DNA from 3 places in the Actinomadura sp. NPDC049753 genome. Region 3 is predicted to be linked to each of the others. Evidence: riboswitches for the same ligand, from Rfam matches in the RefSeq annotation. Region 3 holds a riboswitch; each other region holds the start of a gene.
The links. Region 3 has a riboswitch for thiamine pyrophosphate ahead of thiC (phosphomethylpyrimidine synthase ThiC). Riboswitches for the same ligand answer to the same signal wherever they lie in the genome.

Region 1 (7,196 bases), on a different contig from region 3:
GGAGTAGCCCGCCTTCTCCACCGTGGCGATCAGCTCGTCGGGCGAGATTCCCGACCCGAACTCGACCCTGGCCTTCTCGGTGGCGTAGTTGACCGTGGCGGTCACGCCGTCCATCTTGTTGAGCTTCCGCTCGATGCGGTTGGCGCACGACGCGCACGTCATACCGCCGATCGCCAGCTCGATACGCCCGGACACAGCGTCCGTGCTCATCGCGTCCTCCTCTGCTTCGATCGGAACGTCAGTGGGTGTGGGGCTGGTCGTCGTGGCCCGGTTCGGGCTCTTCGCCCTTTTCCTGGACGGGGACGTTCCCGGCGTGCACCGTGAACTCGGCCGTGCGGACCTTGCCGTCGTGCTTGAAGTCCAGGTACAGGCGGTACGCGCCGGAGCTGGGCGCCTCGGCGAAGAACGTGATCCCGGGGCCGGGCTCGGTCTCGCCGTCGCCGGGCTCCCCGTCCGGGTGGACGTGGAGGTAGGCCAGGTCGCCCTGCCGCAGCGCGACGAGGTGCCCGTACGCCTCAAGGTACGGCTCCAGGTCGGTGACCGGCCTGCCGTCCTTGCTCACGCTGAGGGTCAGCTCGGTCGACTTTCCGGGAGTGAGGCCCCCGGTGAGCCGCACCTCGTAGCCGTCCACCTTCGCGACCTGCTCGGGTTCGGGCAGCGGCGCGGGCTTCAGGTCGCCGGGGACGAACACGTCCGTGCCGAGCGTGAGCTGCCGCTTCGCGCCGTCCGGCTGGATGTCGGTGAAGAACCGGTACACGCCGGGCTTGGCCAGCGTGATCGGGACGGTCCAGACGCCGCCCCCGGCCTCGGTCGGGTGCAGGTGCTGGAAGCCGGACAGGTCGCGCCGCGCCACGATCAGGTGCAGGCGCTTGCCGTGCAGCGGCTTGAACCCGGTGACGGGCTTGCCGTCCGGCCCGTTGATCGTGAACCGGAAGTCCGTCTTCTCGCCGGCGCTGAGGACGGTCTGCTGCGGGGCCAGCGTGAAGCCGTCCTCCGACACCTGGAGGCCGCCCGGCGCGTGGGACGCCGCGGTCTCGTGGCCTCCGCCGCCGTGCCCGCCGCCGTGCCCGCCTCCGCCGTTCTCATGGGACGCCATCTTCGCCGTTCCTCCGACAGGGCCGACGATCTTGCCGACGCTCGCGGCGCCGCCGAAGACCACCGCCAGGCCCACTGCGTAGGCCCCCAGCCTGGTCGCGCTGTTCATGCCGTTTCACTCCGCTCGGTGTTGCGAGGGACGCACCCCGCCCGCGGGGGCGAGGCGCGGTCCGCTCAGGAGGTCAGCTGGTATCCGGCCTCCTCGACGGCGTCCTTGACCCGGGCGTCGTCGAGGGGGGTCTCGCTCGTGACGGTGACCTTGCCGGTCTGGAGGTCGACGTCCACGCCGGTCACACCGGCGATCTGCTCGACCTCCTCGGTCACCGAGCTCACGCAGTGGCCGCAGGTCATTCCGCTGACGGTGTAGGTGGCGGTGCTCATCGTCTTCTCCCTCGGTCTTTTACCCCTGGGGGGTATCTCGTGGGCCTCATGCTGCCATAACCGGACACCTCTGACAACCCCTGGGGGGTATGGGTGATTCCGAGATCCGGGTCACATCACCCCCAGGGTTTTCCACAGGCGTCCACAGGGCTGTGGACGGACGTTCCGGCGGCGCGGCTCGTCGCGGATACTGAAGCCATGCCTGAGCTACCTGAGGTGGAGGCGCTGGCGGGGTTCCTGCGGGAGCGCGCGGTCGGCCATGCCGTCGCCCGCGTCGATGTTCTCGCCATCTCCGCGCTGAAGACCTACGACCCGCCGGTGACCGCGCTCGGCGGGCTGACCGTCACCGGCGCGGCCCGGCACGGCAAGTTCCTCGACCTCGACGTCGACGGGCTGCACCTCGTCGTCCATCTCGCCCGCGCCGGCTGGCTGCGCTGGCGCGACGAGATCCCGGCCAGGCCCGTCCGGCCCGGAGGCAAGAACCCGCTCGCCCTGCGCGTGCACCTGGACGACGGCTCGGGCTTCGACCTCACCGAGGCCGGCACCAAGAAGGGCCTCGCCGTCTACGTCGTCCGCGACCCCGACGACGTGCCCGGCGTGGCGTCCCTCGGACCCGACCCGCTGGACGAGTCGTTCACCGCCGCGGCCCTCGCCGGGATCGTCAACGGCAAGCGCAGCCAGATCAAGGGGCTGCTGCGCGACCAGAAGGTGATCGCCGGTATCGGCAACGCCTACTCCGACGAGGTGCTGCACGTCGCCAGGATGTCCCCGTTCAAGATCGCGTCTTCGCTGACCGAGGAGGACGTCGCCGTCCTGCACGAGGCGATCGTCACCACGCTGCGGGACGCGGTGGAGCGCTCGCGCGGCCTCGAGGCCCAGGACCTCAAGGGCGAGAAGAAGACGGGCCTGCGGGTGCACGGGCGCGCGGGCGAGAAATGCCCGGTGTGCGGGGACACGGTCCGCGAGGTGTCGTTCGCCGACTCGGCGCTCCAGTACTGCCCCACCTGCCAGACGGGCGGCAAGCCGCTCGCCGACCGCCGCATGTCCCGCCTCCTCAAGTAGCGGGCCGCGGGCGCCGTGAGACGGGCCAGGCCCCGGCGGGTGCCGGGGCCTGGCGACCGGAGTCGGGGACGGAGCCGGAACGGGGATGGCTCGTCCGGACGGATCGAAGGGTTCGGGACGGGGTCAGCGGACCTTCGGGACGTTCCCGAAGACCGGGCCGATCTGGCTCCAGCGGTGCAGCTGGCAGCCGTCATCGCGGGTGAACGTGGTGTCGATCGGCTTGCCCTGCCAGGTGCCCTTGACCGTGGCGATCTCCGGACCGCCGTAGATCTCGGTGCACATCTGGTCCTTGGGGACGGGTGCGAAGGGATCCTTGACCTTGGTGAGCGCCGCGCAGGCGCCGGCCGCCTCGGGATGGTCGCCGCCCGGCGGGGCGCAGGTCAGCCTCCAGGTCTTGGCGGGCGCCTCCTTGGAGGCCTTCACCCGCACGGTGAGCGTGTCCGCCGGTGAGCCGGACGGCTGCACGGACGTCGTGCCCGAAGGCGCTCCGGCGGAGTTTCCGTTTGCCTGTTCGTCGCCGCAGGCGGCCGTGGACAGGAGCAAGGCCAGCCCGGGCGCTGCGAAAAGGAGCGTCCGATACCGCATGCGTGATTCGACGCAGGGGGGCTTCGCGCGGTTCCATGGGGGGTGTGATGAATTTCGGGGAAGACGTGCCGGCCGTGGTCGCCGCGGATGTTCCGCAGGACGGCTACCTGCTGGACGTCCGGGAGCAGGACGAGTGGGACGCGGGCCACGCGCCCGCGGCGGTCCACATCCCCATGCGCCATCTCGGCGACCGCGCCGGCGAGATCCCCCGTGACCGGGAGGTCTACGTGATCTGCCGGTCCGGGGCGCGGTCCGCGCAGGTCACGTCCGCGCTGAACCAGGCGGGGTGGCTGGCGAGGAACGTCGGCGACGGCATGCACGGGTGGGCCGAGGCGGGCCGGCCGATGGAGGGCGCGGGGGACGGTCCGCCGTACGTCGCTTGATATGAATGATTCCGCGGTGATCTGAAGGATTTCGCGTGATCTGACCCGGATGCCCTCTTCTGAGGCGTGACGGGCGGTTGTACGATCGGGCCTGACCGATAACCGCGGGAGCTCGGGCCACAGCCGGGCTGAGAGGGCGGCCTCCAGGGCGTCGCCGACCGCATGAACCTGTCCGGGTAATGCCGGCGTAGGGAGTGTGTGTCCCGTGACGTCCGACGTCGAAAAGCGCCCTCAGGACGAGCGCGCCCCCGACGAGGTCCCCTTCACCCTCGACGAACCGGCCCCCAAGGTCCTCGGATTCTGGGACCAGAGCGCCTTCTGGGGGAACCTCGGCGTCAGCCTCCTGGCCTTCTCCGGCGCCTACACCGTCCTCGCGCCGGACGCCGACGGCCGGCCGACGATCTCGATCATGGCGGGCATCGTCGCGATGGCCGTCGGGACGGCCCTCGGCGGGCTGATGCTCGGCCTGGCCGCCGTGCCCGGCGCGCGGACCGGCCAGCCCGCGATGGTGCTGCTGCGCGGCCTGTTCGGCGCGAAGCTGTCGTACGCGCCGACCGTCCTCAACATCGCCCAGCTCGTCGGGTGGGGGACGTTCGAGCTGATCGTCATCGCCGACGCCGCCCGCGAGCTGTGGGACGGCGTTCCGCGCTGGGGCTACGTGGTCGCCGCGGGCGCGATCACGACCGTGCTGACCGTCTGGCCGCTCGGCTCGGTGCGGTTGCTGCGCCGTTATGTGACCGTCGCGGTGGCGATCGCGCTCGTGTACTTCTACGTCCAGCTCGTCCGGGAGCCGCTGCCCGACCTGACGCAGGGCTCGTGGGGCGGGTTCTGGCTCGGCGCGGACGCCGCGCTGGCCGTGTCGATCTCCTGGGTCCCGGTCGCCGCCGACTACACCCGGCACGCGCGCACCGAGCGCGGGGCCTTCGGCGCCGCGGCCGTCGGCTACTCCGTCACGCAGATCGTCGCCTACGTCCTCGGGCTGCTCGCGCTGGCGCTGGTCGCGGGCGACTCGGGCAGGATCTTCGACCCGTTCCTGGGCGTCTCGCTGGGCGTGCTGTTCTTCGCCGTGTTCGTGCTGCGGGAGGCCGACCAGTCGTTCGCCGACACCTACTCCACGGCGGTGTCGATCCAGAACCTGTTCCCCCGGGCCGACCGCCGGGTGCTGAGCGTCGCACTCGGCGCCGGCATCACCGTGCTCGCGCTGGTCCTGGACATCGGCGACTACGCGGGCTTCCTGTCGCTGATCGGATCGGTGTTCGTGCCGATGCTCGGCGTCCTCGCCGCCGACTTCTTCCTCGGCCGCCGCCGGGCGGGCGGCTGGGACGTCTCGCGGACCGCGCCGTCCCGCTGGGGCATGATCGCGGCATGGGCGATCGGGTTCGTCGTCTACCAGCTCGTCAACCCGGGCACGGTCGCCCGCTGGACCGCGTTCTGGTCGGACGTGCGGGACGCGCTCCACTTCACGCCGCAGACGTGGATGAGCGCCTCGCTGCTGTCGTTCCTGGTGGCGGGGGTCGCGGCCCTGCTCATCGGTAGGCTTACCAGACGGTAAGGTTTGGGTCGAAAGCAAGTTTCGGCGCAAGTTGCCCGGCGCCATGCCGGAGTGCGGTGGCACGATGACAGACGTGTATCAGCACGTGCACGATCCGATCGCGCGGGCCGTCATCGAGAGCGCCGCCGACGCGATCGTAGCCGTGGACCAGCGGCACCGGGTCACCGTGTGGAATCCGGCGGCCGAGCGCATGTTCGGCTGGAGCGCCGAGGAGATGCTCGGCCGGGTCCCGCCGATCGTCCCCGACGAGCTGAAGGCCGAGCACAACGCCGTCCAGGAGCGGCTCCTCACCCGGCGCGGCGGCGAGGGCGAGAGCGACGGCGGGCAGATCTCGATCGCCACCCGCCGCTTCCACCGCGAGGGCCGGCTCATCGACGTGCGCATCGACACGAGCCTGCTGAAGGATCCGAGCGGCACGCTGCTCGGCTGGGTCGGGGTGTACCACCCGGTCGAGGACGACGAGATCGTCCAGAACCGCATGACCGAGCGGGCCCGGCTGGTCCGGCGGCTGAACGACATCGTCGCCGACCTCGGCGCCGAGCTCGACCTGGCCGTCGTGCTCGACCGGATCACCGCCGCGCTCATCGAGCTGACCGGCGCCGACGCCGGCGGATTCGTCAAGATCGAGGGCGAGCGGCTGCGGCTCGTCAGCATGTCGGGGCTGCCGGAGCGGATGCGCGGCCGGTGCGCCGAGCTGAGGCCGAGCCTGGTCGGGGAGCTGCTGCGGTCGGGCAAGACCGTCAAGCTCGCGACGGGCGAGCGGCGCCTCGGCGACCTGATCTGGTCGGAGCTGCCCGGCCTGCACACGATCGCGCTCGGCCTCTCGTACCTGCAGAACCGGCCGTACGGCGCGCTGTACGCGCTGTTCTCCGGACGCAAGATCGGGCACACCGAGCTCGAACTGCTGGAGCTGCTCGCCGGGCACGCCGGGGTCGCGGTCGGCAACGCCGTCGCCTACGCGGAGGTCGTCCGGCAGCGGGCCCACGAGCGCGCCGTCATCGACTCCAGCGCCGACGGCATCGCGGTGCTGGACCACGACCTCGTCGTCCGGCACTGGAACAACTCCGCGCACACCCTGACCGGCATCCCGCCGGAGGACGCGATCGGGCGCCCGCTGCCCTTCGACATGCCCGCGCTCGGCGAGATGCTCACGTTCCGCCTGGAGTCGGGCACGTGGCTGAACGTGCTGGCCGCCGAGATCGAGGAGACCGGCGAGCTGGTCGTCGACTTCCGCGACGTCTCGGAGGCCAAGGCGCTGGAGGAGGCCAAGGACCTGTTCCTCGCCACGACCAGCCACGAGCTGCGCACCCCGATCACGGTCGTGCAGGGGTTCGCGTCCACGCTGGTCAACCGGTGGGACGAGCTGACCGACGCCGACCGCCGCGCCGCGGTCGCCACCATCGCCGAGCGGGCCCAGTCGCTCGGGCGGCTCGTCGAGCACCTGCTGCTCGGGTCGCGCGCCGGGGCCGACGAGCTGGCCGTGACGATCGAGCCGTTCGATCTCGGCCGCGTCCTGGAGGGCGTGGTCGCCGGGTTCCGCTCGCTGTCGCCGCTGCACCGGGTGGAGCTGGAGATCGCCCCCGACCTGCCGCCGTGCAGCGGGGACGCGATGGCCACCGACATCGTCCTCGGGCAGCTGCTGGAGAACGCGTTCAAGTACTCCCCGGACGGCGGGACCGTGCGGGTGCGGGCCCGCCGCGAGGGGGCCGGGATCGTCGTCACGGTCTCCGACGAGGGCATCGGCATCCCGGCCGGCGACCATGAGCGGATCTTCGAGCGGTTCGTCCAGGGCGACGCGGGGGACCGCCGCCGGTTCGGCGGCATCGGGCTCGGCCTGTACATCGTCAGACGGCTGACGGAGGCGCAGGGCGGCACGATCTCCGCTCATCCGGCCGAGCGTGAGACATCTCACAACGAAACCACTCAAACCCCCAATAATCAGTCCATTGCCCCCGAAAGCACCCAGGGGGAACCGGCCGGTCGGCTACTCTCCGTCACGAACGGGCGCGGACCCGCAGGTGGCGCGCGGGCGGGCGAGGGGACCTGCATGCGCCTGGTGTTGCGTTCCGCGCGCTGAGCGGACGGTTACTTACCGTGCGGACAGTCCGCCCCGGGCGGTCCGGTGAGACGGGCGTGAC
Region 2 (7,196 bases), on a different contig from region 3:
GTCGTGGCCGGCGGCGAAGGCGTGGCAGGTGTCGAAGCAGACGCCGAGTTTCGGGTGGTGGTCGAGGCGCTCGAAGAACGGGGCCAGCTCCTGGACCTTGGCGCAGAGCATGTTGTTCTGACCCGCCATCGGCTCCAGGAGCAGGTCGGGGCCGTCCTCGGGGATCTCGTCGAGGAGCGGGAGGACGTGCTCGCGGACCTGCGCCATGGCCTCTTCGTAGGTCCGGGTGACGGCGGAGCCGGTGTGGACCACGACGCCGCGGGCGCCGATGGCGCGGCCCCGGGTCAGGGAGTGGCGGACGGCCGCGAGCGACTTCTCGAGCGTCTCCGGGGTGGGAGAGCCGAGGTTGACCAGGTACGGGGTGTGGACGTAGACGGGGATGCCCTCGTCCCGGAGCTTGGCGTCCTCGGCGGGCTTGCCCTCGGGGAGGGCCCAGCCGCGGGGGTTGGAGACGAAGACCTGGACGGCCTCGGCGCCGATCTCGGCGGCGTACTTCAGTCCGCCGGTGGCGAGGCCGCCGGCCACGGGAACGTGGGCCCCGACGGGGCTGATGGGTGAGGTCATGGCCTGTTCAGACTAGCCGGTCAGGGGCCTCGGACGATCGTCACGGTGGAGCCGCGCGGGGCCTCGCCGCTGCTGGGCGACTGGAAGCGGACGACGTTGCCGCCGAAGCCCGTCACGTTGACCTCGAAGCCGGAGTCCTCCAGCGCCTTCTTGGCCTCGTTGACCCGGCGGCCGGTCAGGTCCGGGACGGGGACGTTCTGGTTGCCGTCGCCGTCGTCGCAGCCGAACTGGAACGGGCCCGCGTCGACGATGCAGTCGCGCTTGTTGACGACGATGGTGACCTTGTCGCCGCGGGAGACGCCGGTGCCCTCGGACGGGTCCTGGCTGATCACCGTGTTGGGGTCCTTGCCGTTCACCTGCTTCTTCTGGACGGTGACGTCCAGGCCCATGGAGCGCAGCTGGTTGGCGGCGGCGTCGCCGTTCTGGCCGAGGAGGCCGGGCATCGACATGCCCGTGGAGACGACGATGGAGACGGGCACGTCGGGGGACTGCTTCTCGCCGGCGTCCGGGTCGGTGCTGATGACGTCGCCCTTGGAGACGGTCTGCGAGGGGCTGCTGCTCGTCCGGCCTACGGTGAAGCCCTTGTCCTCCAGGGTCTTCTTGGCGTCGGCGAGGGACTTGCCTCCGACGTCGGGCACCTCGCGGGGCGTGATGCCCCGGGACGGGGTGAGGGTGACCGTCTGGCCCTTGGCGACGCGGGCGCCGGCGGGCGGGTCGGACTTGGCGACGCCGCCCTTGTGGACGCGGTCGCTGTAGACCGCCTTGGCGGTGCGCACGTCCATGCCGTCGGACTCCAGCTGGTCGCGGGCCTCGGCGACCTTCATCCCGATGATCGAGGAAGGGACGTGCTCGTACTGGCCGGACGTCTGGTACCACACGGCCCAGCCGAGGACGACCGCCGCGACCAGGCCGATGGCGATCATGACGTAGCGGCCGGTCAGCGCGCCGAGGGCGCGGTCGGTCCTCGTGGGGCGGACGCCGTGCTGGGGGGCCAGGGTCTCGGCGTCCATGACGGCGGTGCGGCCGTGGTCGGGCGGCGTCTCCAGGACGCTCGTCGCGTTGCGGGACGCCTCCTCGACGCGGCGGTCGAAGTCGCGGGGGAGGCCGCCGAACACCTCGGCGACCTCGGCCAGGTACTGGTTCGCGTCCTGCGGGCGGCGCGCCGGGTCGTGGCTCGTGGCGTCGGTGACGAGGGCGTCCACCCGCGGGGGGATGCCGGGGACGACGCTGGAGGGCGGCGGCACCGTCTCGTTCACGTGCTTGTAGGCGACGGCGAGGGGCGTGTCGCCCTGGTGGGGGAGCCGGCCGGTGATCAGCTCGAACAGCATGATCCCGGCGGCGTAGACGTCGGAGCGGAAGTCGGCGTTGCCGGACAGCACCTGCTCGGGCGCCAGGTAGCCGACCGTCCCGATGATCATGCCGGTCTTGGTCATCTTGCTGGCGGTCTCGGCCCGCGCGAGGCCGAAGTCGGCGACCTTGACCTGGCCGTCCTCGGTGATCAGCACGTTCTCGGGCTTGACGTCGCGGTGCACGAGCCCGGCCCGGTGCGCGGCGCCTAGCGCCGCCAGCACCGGCTGCATGATCTCCAGAGCGGCGCGGGGGCCGAGCCGGCCGAGCGAGTTCAGCGCGTCGCGCAGGGTGCGGCCGGCGACGTACTCCATCACCAGGAAGGCGTGCTCGCCGTCGGTGCGCTGGTCGTAGACGGCGACGACGTTCGGGTGGGACAGCGCCGCGGCGGCCTTGGCCTCGCCGATGAAGCGGGCGACGAAGTCCTCGTCCGAGGCGAGTCCGGCGTGCATCACCTTGATCGCGATGACGCGGTCGAGCCTGAGGTCGCGCGCGAGGTAGACCGTGGCCATGCCGCCGCGCGCGATGCGGGACTCAATGCGGTACCGCCCGTCGAGCACCCGCCCGACGAGTGGGTCAGCAACCGTCGCGTCCATCGGTGCGAGTTTACGGGCGATTCCGCGTGGTTCTCATCCGTCGCGAGTATGAGCATCGATGAGCCCGGAGGGTGACTCCTCCGGGGCGCCCGGTTCGGGAGTGACGGGCGGGACGCGGCGGCGCAGCGACCGCGTGCTGCGGGAGACGGCCACGCCGGCGAGGCACAGCAGCCCGCCGGCGAGGGTGACCGGGCCGGGGACCTCGTCGAGGAACAGCCACGACATCCCCACCACGAGGGCGGGCGCGGCGTAGGTGGTGGCGCCCATCTTCCCGGCGGTCGTGCGGGCGAGGGCGTATCCCCAGGTCGTGAAGGCGACCGCGGTCGGGAAAACGCCCAGGTAGACCATGTTGAGGGTGGCGCCCGCGGGGGCGTGCGCGGCCTGCGAGACGAGCTGCCCGGAGAACGGCAGGCAGGCGACCGTGCCGATCGCGCAGGCGAACGTGGTGAACTGCAGCGCCGACGCGTGCCGGAGCGCGGGCTTCTGGGCGACGACGCCCGCCGCGTAGGTGACGGCGGCGGCCAGGCAGAGCAGCACCCCGCCGACGGACGCGCGGCCGTCGCCGGACATCGACAGCCCGACGACGGCGGCGCCGGTGAACGACACGGCCATGCCGAGCAGCAGCCGGGGCGACAGCCCCTCCTTCAGCAGCCAGCCGCCGAGGAGCGCGATGAGGATCGGCCCGATGTTGACGACGAGGGCGGCGGTGCCCGCGTCCACCAGCTGCTCGCCCCAGTTCAGGACGACCATGTAGGCGCCGAACCACAGAAGGCCGGCGGTGGCGATGCCGGGCCAGGCGGCCTTGGGAGGCAGGCCCTCGCGCCGGACGAGCCAGATCGCCCCCAGCACGACCGTCCCGGACAGGAGGCGGCCGAGGGCGAGGGCGCCGGGGCTGTACTCGTCGCCCGCGCTTCGGATGGCGACGAAGGCCGAGGCCCAGAAGACCACCGTGACCGTCGCCGCCGCCACCGCGAGCTTGTTCGCGCGCGCACCGCTGTTTTGCTGCATGTCACGCACCTTATGGAGGGGACGCTTCCATCGACACCGAAGCGATGTGTGCGGTTGCGCCCCGGTGTGTCCAGTGTGGTGGCGCGAGACTGTTCAGGTCCAGCGAATATTTCTACATGTATGGCTTTAGTGTCGCTACGAAGTCGCGAGCCCGTCGAACGGGGAGGACGCCTGGGCGTAGCGGCGCTTGGGGATGCGCCCCGCGAGCCGCGCGAGCCGCCCGCCCTCGACCGCGTGCCGCATCGCGGCGGCCATCCGCGCCGGCGACTGCGCGCGGGTGACGGCCGTCGCGAGGAGCACGGCGTCGCAGCCGAGCTCCATGGCGAGGGCCGCGTCCGACGCCGTGCCGAGCCCCGCGTCGAGGATCACCGGGACGGTCGCGCGCTCCACGATCAGCTCGATGTTGTGCGGGTTGCGGATGCCGAGCCCCGACCCGATCGGCGAGCCGAGCGGCATCACGGCCGCGCAGCCGATCTGCTCCAGCCGGTGCGCCAGGACCGGGTCGTCGCTGGTGTAGGGCAGGACGACGAAGCCGTCGTCGACGAGCTGCTCGGCGGCCTCGACCAGTTCGATCGGGTCGGGCAGCAGCGTGCGCTCGTCGGCGATCACCTCCAGCTTGACCCAGTTCGTCCCGAGCGCCTCCCGGGCGAGCTTGGCGGTCAGGACGGCCTCGCCCGCGGTGAAGCAGCCGGCGGTGTTCGGCAGCACCCGGATGCCGCACTCGGTCAGCACGTCCAGCACCGAGCCGCGCGCGGACGGGTCCACCCTGCGCATCGCGACCGTGGTGAGCTCCGTCCCGGACGCGGTCAGCGCCTCGCGCAGCACCGCCATGCTCGGGGCCCCGCCCGTTCCCATGATCAGCCGCGAGCCCAGCTCCTCGCCCGCGATGACCAGTCCGTCGGTGTCGTTCATCCTCATCCTCCCTGGACCGCGGTCAGCACCTCGATGCGGTCGGCGTCCCGCAGGGGCGTGGCCGCCCACTCCGCGCGCCGGACGACCTCGTCGTTCAGCGCCGCGGCCACGCCCGTCGCGGCCGCGGTGACGGACGCGACGACCTCGGCCACGCTCGCGCCGTCGGGCAGCTCGCGCGGCTCACCGTTGACGATCACCTTCATGCGCTCACCTCGGGGGAGAAGCGGTCGGGGGCGAACGGCCCGGCGACCTCGGGGACGGGCCCGTCCAGCAGCATCGCGGACAGGATGTCGGCGCTCACGGGCGTGAGCAGGATGCCGTTGCGGAAGTGCCCGGTGCCCACCAGCAGACCGGGCAGCGCGGTCGGGCCCATCACGGGCGCGTTGTCGGGGGAGCCGGGCCGCAGCCCGGCGGTTACCTCGGCGAACTCCAGCTCGGTGATGCCGGGGAGCAGCTCGCGGGCGTCGCGCAGCAGCTCCCACAGCCCGCCGGCGGTGACCCGCGTGTCGAAGCCCAGCTCCTCCTGGGTGGCGCCGACCACGATCTCTCCGTCGGCACGTGGCACCAGGTAGACCGACGATCCCCGGACGAGGCCGCGGGTCGACCGCCGCAGGAACGGCGCGCGGGTGCGCAGCCGGATCACCTGGCCCTTGACCGGGCGGACGGGTGGAACGGTCCCGGGAGGCAGGCCGCCGAGGTCGCCCGACCACGGCCCGGCGGCCAGCAGCACCCGGTCCGCGGGGATCACCGTGCCGTCGTCCAGGCCCACGCCGGCGGCGGCGTCGTTCTCGACGACGACCCGCTCCGCCCGCCGCCGGACAAGCCGGACCCCCAGCCGGTCGCACGCCGCCAGCAGCGCAGGGGCGAGCCTGCGGGGGTCGACCGAGCCGTCCTCGGGGGCGAGCAGGCCGCCGCGCACGCCGGGCGCGAGCATCGGCTCCAGCCGCCGGCACTCGCGGCCGGTGAGCGCCTCGGCGGGGATGCCCAGGCTCTCCTGGAACCGGCGCAGGTCGTCCAGGTGCCGCAGGTCGTCGGAGTCGAACGCGACCTCGATGATCCCGTCGGTGCGGTACCCGGTGTCGAGGCCGGTCAGCTCCTCCAGTTCGGCGACGAACGCGCCGTACCGGTCGCGGGAGGCGAGGCCGAGCCGCAGCAGCGGCTCCTCGCCGTAGGTCAGCTCGCTGACCGGGGTGAGCATGCCCGCCGCCACGGCGGAGGCCCCGGAGGCGGGCGCGGGGTCGACCAGGGTGACGGCGGCGCCGCCGGCGGCGGTCCGCCAGGCGGTGGCCAGGCCGATCACCCCGGCGCCGATGATGACGATCTGCATGCGCGCTCCCTTCGCCGGCATGATCCGGATCAGGTCGTGGCGGTCGGCGGCCCGTTCAGCCGCCCTCTCAGCCCGGTCGCACCGGACTCCCGCGCTCTGTGCTGTTCTGCTGTGCCGTTCCGCTGCCCCCACCTTACGACCTCGGCGAACCGGGCGACTGCCTGGACACCTGTCCATCCGCGGATCGCCGCCCGTTAGGGTGACCTTCATGGAGAGGGTCATCGTCGTGGGTGGCGGGCTGGCCGGCGTGCGCGCCGTCGAGGCCCTGCGGAGCAAGGGGTACGAGGGCGCGCTGACCCTCGTGTCGGCGGAGCGGCACCGGCCCTACGACCGGCCGCCGCTGTCGAAGGCCGTCCTCGCGGGCGAGTCCGACGACACGACCGTCGACGCCGACTGGGACGCGCTGCGCTGCGAGCTGCTGCTCGGCGAGCGCGCCACCGGCCTGCGGCTGGACGGGCCCGGACGCGGCGGCACGGTGGCGTCCACGGCGGGCGACCTGCCCTTCGACGGGCTCGTGATCGCGACCGGCGCCGCCCCGATCACGCTGCCCGGGGAGGGGCGGCAGCACGTGCTGCGCACCATCGACGAGGCCCGCGACCTGCGCGCCCGGCTCACCGCGGGCGCCCGCATCGTGATCGTCGGCGCGGGCTGGATCGGCGCCGAGGTCGCCACCGCCGCGGCCCGCCGGGGCTGCGCGGTCACCGTCGTGGAGGCGGCCGACACCCCGCTGGCGGGCGCGATCGGGCCCGAGGTCGGCGCGCTCACCGCCCCCTGGTACGCGGAGGCCGGCGTCGAGCTGCGGACCGGGGTCAAGGTCGCGGAGGTGCGCGACGGCGGCCTCGTCCTCGCCGGGGGAGGCCGCGTCGACGCCGACGAGGTGGTCGTCGGCGTCGGGGTCCGGCCCGTCCTGTCGTGGCTGGAGGGCTCCGGGCTGCTGCTGGAGCGCGGTGTCGTCACCGACGGCTCGTTCCGGACCTACATGGGAGAGGAGGCCCCGGGCGCGCTGCGCCCGGACGTCGTGGCGGTCGGCGACTGCGCCGCCTGGTGGTCGCACCGCTACGGGCGCAGGCTCCTCGTCGAGCACTGGGACACCGCGCTGAACGCCCCGGAGGTCGCCGCCGCGGCCCTCCTCGGGCAGGACGCCGTGTACGACGCCGCCCCGTACTTCTGGTCGGAGCAGTTCGGGCGCATGGTCCAGTACGCGGGCGACCACTCCGCGTCCGAACGGCTCGTGCGCAGGGGCGACCCGTCCGATTCCAGATGGGCGGTGGCGTGGCTGACCGGAGACCGCCTCGACGCGATCCTCACCGTCGGCCGGCCCCGCGACCTGGTGCAGGCGAGGCGCGTGATCGCCGCGGGGACGCCGGTGGATCCGGAGGCGATCGCCGACCCGGACGTCCCCGTGCGGCAGGCTGTTCGCGCAGAGCGATCAGAGGGGACGT
Region 3 (7,196 bases):
CAGCGCGTCGTCCCACGCCTGCGCGCCCGGATGGCCCTTGGCGAGGTCGGCGGCGTGCGCGGCGATCTTGTATGCGATCACGCCGGCCTTGACGTCCTCGCGGTCCGGCAGCCCGAGATGCTCCTTCGGCGTGACGTAGCAGAGCATCGCGGTGCCGTGCCAGCCGATCATCGCGGCGCCGATCGCCGAGGTGATGTGGTCGTAGCCGGGCGCGATGTCGGTGGTCAGCGGGCCGAGGGTGTAGAACGGCGCGCCGTCGCACCACTCCTGCTGGAGGTCGACGTTCTCCTTGATCTTGTGCATCGGGACGTGGCCGGGGCCCTCGTTCATCACCTGGTTGCCGAACCGCGCCGCGATCCGCGTCAGCTCGCCCTGGGTGCGCAGCTCGGCGAACTGGGCCTCGTCGTTGGCGTCCGCGATGGAGCCCGGACGCAGCCCGTCCCCCAGCGACCACGTCACGTCGTAGGCGGCGAAGATCTCGCAGAGCTCCTCGAAGCGGGTGTAGAGGAAGTTCTCCTCGTGGTGCGCCAGGCACCAGGCCGCCATGATCGATCCGCCCCGCGACACGATCCCCGTCTTGCGCCGCGCCGTCAGCGGCACGTAGGACAGCAGCACCCCGGCGTGGACGGTCATGTAGTCCACGCCCTGCTCCGCCTGCTCGATCACGGTGTCGCGGAAGATCTCGTAGGTGAGCTCCGCCGGGTCGCCGCCGACCTTCTCCACCGCCTGGTACAGCGGGACGGTCCCGACCGGCACGGGCGAGTTGCGCAGGATCCACTCGCGCGTGGTGTGGATGTCGCGGCCCGTCGACAGGTCCATGATCGTGTCGGCGCCCCAGCGGGTCGCCCACGTCATCTTCTCGACCTCGTCCTCGATCGAGGACGCGACGGCCGAGTTGCCGATGTTGGCGTTGACCTTGACCAGGAAGTCCCGCCCGATGACCATCGGCTCGATCTCGGGATGGTTGACGTTGGCGGGCAGCACCGCGCGCCCGGCCGCCAGCGCGTCCCGGACGACCTCCGGCGCCACGCCCTCGCGCAGCGCGGCGAACTCCATCTCCGGCGTGATCTCCCCGCGCCGCGCGTAGGCGCGCTGCGTCACCGCGCCGCCGGTGGCGCGCCGCGGCCGCCGCGGCAGGGCGCCCTCGCCGTCGGCCTGGGGAAGTCGGCCGCCCGCGCCCAGGGGGACGCCGGACGGCGACGACCGGCGCCCGTCGTCCTCGGGGCGCGCGGCCCGCCCCTCGTAGGGGGCGGTGTCGCCGCGCTCGGCGATCCAGGCCTCCCGCAGCGGCGGCAGCCCCCGGCGCACGTCGGTCTGGTGCTCGGGATCGGTGTACGGCCCGGACGTGTCGTACAGGACGACGACGTCGCCGTTGGTCAGCGGCACCTCCCGCATCGGGACCCGGATCTCCGGGCGCGAGCCCTGGAGGTAGGTCTTGCGGGCAGCTGGAACCACAGGTTCGGTCATGACGACTCGATCTCTCCCTACGCCGGCATTACCCGGTCAGGTTCATGCGGTCAGCGGCCGTCCCAGCCGCTATCTCAGCCCGGTTCGCCGGGCCCCCGCGATCTGTCGCCACGACGTTAACCCGGACGGCCCCGGTTGCCGCAACCGCCGCCCATGGGCTAGAACGCGCCCGCGCGGAGGTCCCGCGCGGGGATCGCGACGGGCAGGGCCAGGGCCAGGCTGCGGAGGGGGTCCGGGGCGGACGGCGACCGCTCCAGCTCGACTCCGGCCTCGGCGCCGCCGCCGATGCGCAGCGTGGCCGAGCGGCGGCCGTCGACGCCGGTGACGACCAGGCCGTCCCCGGTCGCGCGGGTGGTGCCGAGGAGCGTCCCGCGAGCGGTGTGGAAGGACGGCTCCCGCAGGCCGCGCACGAATCCGAGAGGGCGGCCGTCCGCGTCGAGGACGCGCACGCGGTCGCGGCCCGGCAGCCGGGACGGGCCCCGGACCACCAGCAGCGCGGCGGTGTGGGGGTCGCGCAGCACGGTGGTCCGCCTGCCGCGCCCCCGGCAGGCCACGGCGAGGACCGCGCCTCCGCGCCGGTCGCGGTACCGGCCCGCGCCGTCCACGACGATGTGGCGGGCCCCGGCCAGGGCGCCGGCCGCCGGCGGGGGAACCTCCCGGCCCTCGTCGTCGACGACCCGCCAGGCGGCGCCCAGGCGGTCCGCGGTCGCGGTCCGGACGGCCGGGAGCCATCCGGACGGGAGCGACCCGCCCCTGAGCAGGGTCACCGCGTTCCCGTCGACCTCGGCGACGGCCTCGACGCCGGGCGCCCGCTCCGGGTCGAGCCAGAGCGTCCACACCGGGTCGTCGACGGGCCACCTGATCCCGACCGCCTCCACGGCTCCGGCCGGGACGGCCGCCTCCCGCCCGCCGCGGCGGAGGGTCACGCCCTGCTCGCCGATGGTCACGATGAGGCGGGTCCAGTGGAGCCGGACGGCCCAGATGAGGGCGGCCAGGGCGGCGAGAAGGCAGCCGCCGCCGCAGATCAGCAGGATCCGGCGGGCACTGTCCGCGTCGGGCGGCCCGGCGCCGGAGCGGGCCGCGAGCACGAGGGCCGCGCCGGCCGCCGGCGCGGCGGCCAGGACGCGGAGCGGCCATCGGTAGGCCCGCGCGCCGAGGGTCATCCGGAGCCCGGACGCGGGGGCGGGAGGCGGGGGGACAGCAGGCGGGGGGACGGACAACTGTCGGCCCTTCGTGACGGGGTCTGCAGAACTATAGGGCGGGCCTCCGGCCGCGCAGGGGCCGCCGAAAGGATCATTCCTGCGGGCGCGGGCCGCCGCGCGAAGATCGCGTGAGTGGGGGAGAATGGGCGCGTGCTGACGGTGCCCCGGGTCGAGGTGACGGTGAAGGACGCCCTGGCGGCGTCGGCGCTGGCGGGAGCGGCGGCCGCCGCCGCGGTGCTGTGGCCCGGCGTGCGGGGGCTGGACGCGCCGGGCGCGGCGCTGCTGGTGGCCGCGCACGTCCCCCTCGCGGTGATCCGGCGGTGGCCGACCCCCGGCCTGCTGGCACTGGTGGTCCTGGTGCTGCCCTACCACCTGGCGCAGTACCAGCACCACGCGCTGGTGCCCGCCGAGGTGGTCGCGCTGTTCGCCTACGCGGTGCTCGGGCGCCGGGTGCGCATCGTCCTCGGCGTCGTCGGGTTCCTGCTCGCCGTCTGCGTGGTCGGCGCGGCGATGCGGGCGGGCGGCGGATCCCTGCGCGAGCAGATCGCCGTCATCGAGGCCGTGGTGTCGGTCGTCATCGCCGTCCAGGTGTGGCGGGTGCACCGGGCGCGGCTCGCGACGATCACCGAGCGGGCCGAGCGGGCCGAGCGCACCCGGGAGGAGGAGGCGCGCCGGCGGGTCGCCGAGGAGCGCCTGCGGATCGCCCGCGACCTGCACGACCTGCTCGCGCACAGCATCACCCTGATCGGCGTGCGGGCGGGCGCCGCGGCCCACCTGGTGCGCGGGGACCGGCCGCTCGACCGGGAGGAGCTGGCCGACGCGCTCGCCTCCATCGCCTCGACGTGCCGGGACGCGCGGATCGAACTGCGCGGCACGCTCCAGGTCCTGCGCGGCACCGACGTCGGCGCCCCCGAGACGCTGCCGGGCCTCCACGCCCTCGCCGGCCTGGTCGACGCGGCGCGCGGCGGCGGGATCGACGTCGACCTGCGGGACGGGGACGTCGGGACGCCGCCCCCCGAGACGGGGGTCGCGGCGTACCGGATCGTCCAGGAGGCCCTGACCAACGTTGTCAAGCACGCCGCCGCGAGGCGCGCGACGGTGAGCCTGGAGCGCGACGGCGGGAGCCTCGTCGTCCGGGTCGCCGACAACGGGCGGGGGCCCTCCGGCGGCCCGCCCGAGGGGTTCGGGATCCTCGGAATGATCGAGCGGGCGCGCAGCGTGGGCGGGACGCTGGACGCGGGGCCGGGGGAGTCCGGAGGGTTCGTCGTCACCGCCGTCCTCCCGCTGGAGAACGCCGTCGAGCCCCACCGGGCGTGACGCGCGCCCCCGGGATGCTCCGGCGGCACCCGTTCGCCGGAACCCTCCCGACTTCCGACGCCGACACCGCCGAGGGGCTTTCCACCCCTTACGGATAGGGTCAGGATCAAGGGGACCAGGGGAGGCGACACGTCGGTGAGCACTTTGCAGGAGGCCCCACAGGACCGGATCTTCACGGTGCCCAACATCCTGAGCCTCGCCCGGCTCCTGGGCGTCCCGCTGTTCCTGTGGCTCGTCCTGATCGAGGCGGACTGGTGGGCGCTCGGCCTGCTGGTGTTCGCGGGCCTGTCGGACTGGCTGGACGGGAAGCTGGCGCGGGCGTTCAACCAGACGAGCAAGCTCGGCATGGTCCTCGACCCGGCCGCCGACCGCCTCTACATCCTGGCCACGCTCGTCGGGCTCACCATCCGCGACATCATCCCGCTGTGGCTGGTGCTCGCGCTCGTCGCCCGCGAGGTGTCGATCCTGCCGATCGCGCCGATCGTGCGGCGGCTCGGGTACGGCGGCACGCTGCCCGTGCACTTCATCGGCAAGGCGGCGACGATGTGCCTGCTGTACTCCTTCCCGCTGCTGCTGCTCGGCGACCACGGCGGCGCCGCGGGCACCGCGGCGCGGGTCGTCGGATGGGCCTTCGCCGTCTGGGGGACGGCCCTGTACTGGTGGGCGGCCGTCCTCTACTGGGTGCAGACGCGGCAGCTGGTGCTGGCCGGCCGCGGCGCCCCGCCCCCGGCCTCCGGGCCGGGCGGCGCGTCCGGGGCGGCCGGTCCGGGGGCCGCCGAGGGGCCGGGCGCGGAACCGCCGGCCGGCGGCCAGAAGGGAGCTGAGACCTCCCGATGAAGGCCGTCGTGATGGCGGGAGGCGAGGGGACGCGGCTGCGTCCGATGACCGCCAACCAGCCGAAGCCCCTGCTGCCGCTCGTCAACCGGCCGATCATGGAGCACGTGCTGCGGCTGCTGAAGAGGCACGGGTTCGGCGAGACCGTCGTCACCGTCCAGTTCCTGGCCGCGCTGATCCGCAACTACTTCGGCGACGGCGAGGAGCTCGGCATGTCGCTGAGCTACGCGACCGAGGAGGTCCCGCTCGGCACCGCCGGCAGCGTCAAGAACGCGGAGGAGGCGCTGCGCGACGACCGCTTCCTGGTGATCTCCGGGGACGCGCTCACCGACATCGACCTGACCGACATGGTGCGGTTCCACGAGCAGAACGACGCGCTCGTCACCATCGGCCTCAAGCGCGTCCCGAACCCCCTGGAGTTCGGGATCATCATCGTGGACGACGCGGGACGCGTGCAGCGGTTCCTGGAGAAGCCCACCTGGGGCCAGGTGTTCTCCGACACCGTCAACACCGGCATCTACGTGATGGAGCCGGAGGTCCTGGAGCACGTCGCGGAGGGCGAGCCGGTCGACTGGTCCGGGGACGTCTTCCCGAAGCTGCTCGCCGAGGGCGCCCGCCTGTTCGGGTACGTGGCCGACTGCTACTGGGAGGACGTCGGCACCCACGAGAGCTACCTGAAGGCGCAGGCGGACATGCTCTCCGGGCAGGTCGGCATCGAGCTCGACGGCTTCGAGATGTCGCCGGGCGTGTGGGTCGCCGAAGGCGCGGAGGTGGACGCCGAGGCCGTCCTCAAGGGGCCGCTCTACATCGGCGACTACGCGAAGGTCGAGGCGGGCGTCGAGCTGCGCGAGTTCACCGTGCTCGGCAGCAACGTCGTCGTCAAGGAGGGCGCCTTCCTGCACCGCGCGATCGTCCACGACAACGTGTTCGTCGCGCCGTCCACGAACCTGCGGGGCTGCGTGGTCGGGAAGAACACCGACATCATGGCGGGCGCCCGCGTGGAGGAGGGCGCCGTCATCGGGGACGAGTGCGTCATCGAGGCCGAGGCGTACGTGTCCAGCGGCGTGAAGGTGTACCCGTTCAAGACCATCGAGGCCGGCGCCGTCGTCAACACCAGCGTGATCTGGGAGTCGCGGGGGCAGCGCAACCTGTTCGGGCCGCGGGGGGTCTCCGGCCTCGTCAACGTGGAGATCACCCCCGAGCTGGCGGTGCGGCTCGCCTCCGCCTACGCGACGACGCTGAAGAAGGGCACGACCGTCGTCACCGGACGGGACGTCTCCCGCGCGGCCCGCACCCTGAAACGCGCGGTGAACAGCGCCCTGACCGCCAGCGCCATCAACGTCCAGGACCTGGAGGCGACGCCGCTGACGGTCGCGCGCTTCGAGACCGGCCGCGAGGACAGCGTCGGCGGGATCTACATCCGCACCACGCTCGGCGACCCGCAGGGCGTCGACATCCTGTTCCTGGACGCGGACGGCGCCGACCTGTCCCAGGGCGCGCAGCGCAAGCTGGAGCGCGTCTTCGGGCGGCAGGAGTACCGCCGCGCGTTCCCCGGCGAGATCGCCGAGCTGACCTACCCTCCGCGCGTCGTGGAGACCTACACCCGCGACCTGCTGCGCCGCGTCGACATCCGCGGCGTCCGCGAGGCCGGACTGAAGATCGTCCTGGACTGCGCGGGCGGGGTGGCCTCGCTGGTGCTGCCGAACCTGCTCGGCAAGGTCGGCGTGGAGGTCCTCACCCGCAACGCCGGGCTGGACGAGGCCAACCCGACCGAGACGCTCGCCGAGCGGATGCGCGACCTGGAGCGGCTCGGGGAGCTGGTGTCCTCGTCGCGGGCCGCGTTCGGCGTCCGGTTCGACCCGGTGGGGGAGCGGATCTCCCTGGTGGACGAGAACGGCGAGCTGGTCGGCGACGACCGGGCCCTGCTGGTGATGCTGGACCTCGTCGCGGCCGAGCGGCGGGGCGGCAAGGTGGCGCTGCCGGTGACGACGACGCGGGTCGCCGAGCAGGTGTGCCGGTTCCACGGCGTGCAGGTCGAGTGGACCTCCACGTCCCAGGACGTGCTGACCAAGGCGGCCGCGCAGCCGAGCGTGGTCTTCGCGGGGGACGGGCGCGGCGGGTTCCTGATGCCCGAGTTCAGCGGCACCGTGGACGGGATCGCGGCGTTCGTCCGGCTGGTCGGCCTGGTCGCGCGGACGCGGCTGACGCTGTCGCAGATCGACCGCCGCATCCCCGACGCGCACCTGCTGCGCCGCTCCGTCCCGACGCCGTGGGCGGCCAAGGGCAGCGTCATGCGCCACGTCGTGGAGGCGGCGGGGAACCGGACGCTCGACACCACCGACGGCGTGCGCGTGGTGGAGGGCGACGGCCGCTGGG

Region 1: it holds a riboswitch for thiamine pyrophosphate, as region 3 does, so the genes downstream of both, AB0K37_RS03825 (cytosine permease) here and thiC (phosphomethylpyrimidine synthase ThiC) in region 3, are expected to answer to the same signal.
Region 2: it holds a riboswitch for thiamine pyrophosphate, as region 3 does, so the genes downstream of both, thiO (glycine oxidase ThiO) here and thiC (phosphomethylpyrimidine synthase ThiC) in region 3, are expected to answer to the same signal.

The regions. Positions count from the first base shown of each region.
Region 1 covers NZ_JBFARL010000007.1:72,527-79,722, reverse strand. Annotated here, with positions in the region: gene AB0K37_RS03855 (heavy metal translocating P-type ATPase) at 1-210, opposite strand, end outside; gene AB0K37_RS03850 (hypothetical protein) at 239-1,204, opposite strand; gene AB0K37_RS03845 (heavy-metal-associated domain-containing protein) at 1,270-1,476, opposite strand; gene AB0K37_RS03840 (DNA-formamidopyrimidine glycosylase family protein) at 1,675-2,538, shown strand; gene AB0K37_RS03835 (SSI family serine proteinase inhibitor) at 2,662-2,967, opposite strand; gene AB0K37_RS03830 (rhodanese-like domain-containing protein) at 3,171-3,506, shown strand; TPP riboswitch at 3,601-3,717, shown strand; gene AB0K37_RS03825 (cytosine permease) at 3,712-5,058, shown strand; gene AB0K37_RS03820 (PAS domain-containing protein) at 5,123-7,135, shown strand.
Region 2 covers NZ_JBFARL010000215.1:533-7,728, reverse strand. Annotated here, with positions in the region: gene AB0K37_RS34960 (deoxyribonuclease IV) at 1-564, opposite strand, end outside; gene pknB (Stk1 family PASTA domain-containing Ser/Thr kinase) at 585-2,507, opposite strand; gene AB0K37_RS34950 (DMT family transporter) at 2,541-3,515, opposite strand; gene AB0K37_RS34945 (thiazole synthase) at 3,651-4,427, opposite strand; gene thiS (sulfur carrier protein ThiS) at 4,430-4,630, opposite strand; gene thiO (glycine oxidase ThiO) at 4,627-5,754, opposite strand; TPP riboswitch at 5,744-5,857, opposite strand; gene AB0K37_RS34930 (FAD-dependent oxidoreductase) at 5,963-7,196, shown strand, end outside.
Region 3 covers NZ_JBFARL010000097.1:2,910-10,105, reverse strand. Annotated here, with positions in the region: gene thiC (phosphomethylpyrimidine synthase ThiC) at 1-1,467, opposite strand, end outside; TPP riboswitch at 1,463-1,576, opposite strand; gene AB0K37_RS23830 (hypothetical protein) at 1,626-2,630, opposite strand; gene AB0K37_RS23825 (sensor histidine kinase) at 2,820-3,986, shown strand; gene AB0K37_RS23820 (CDP-alcohol phosphatidyltransferase family protein) at 4,122-4,823, shown strand; gene AB0K37_RS23815 (mannose-1-phosphate guanyltransferase) at 4,820-7,196, shown strand, end outside.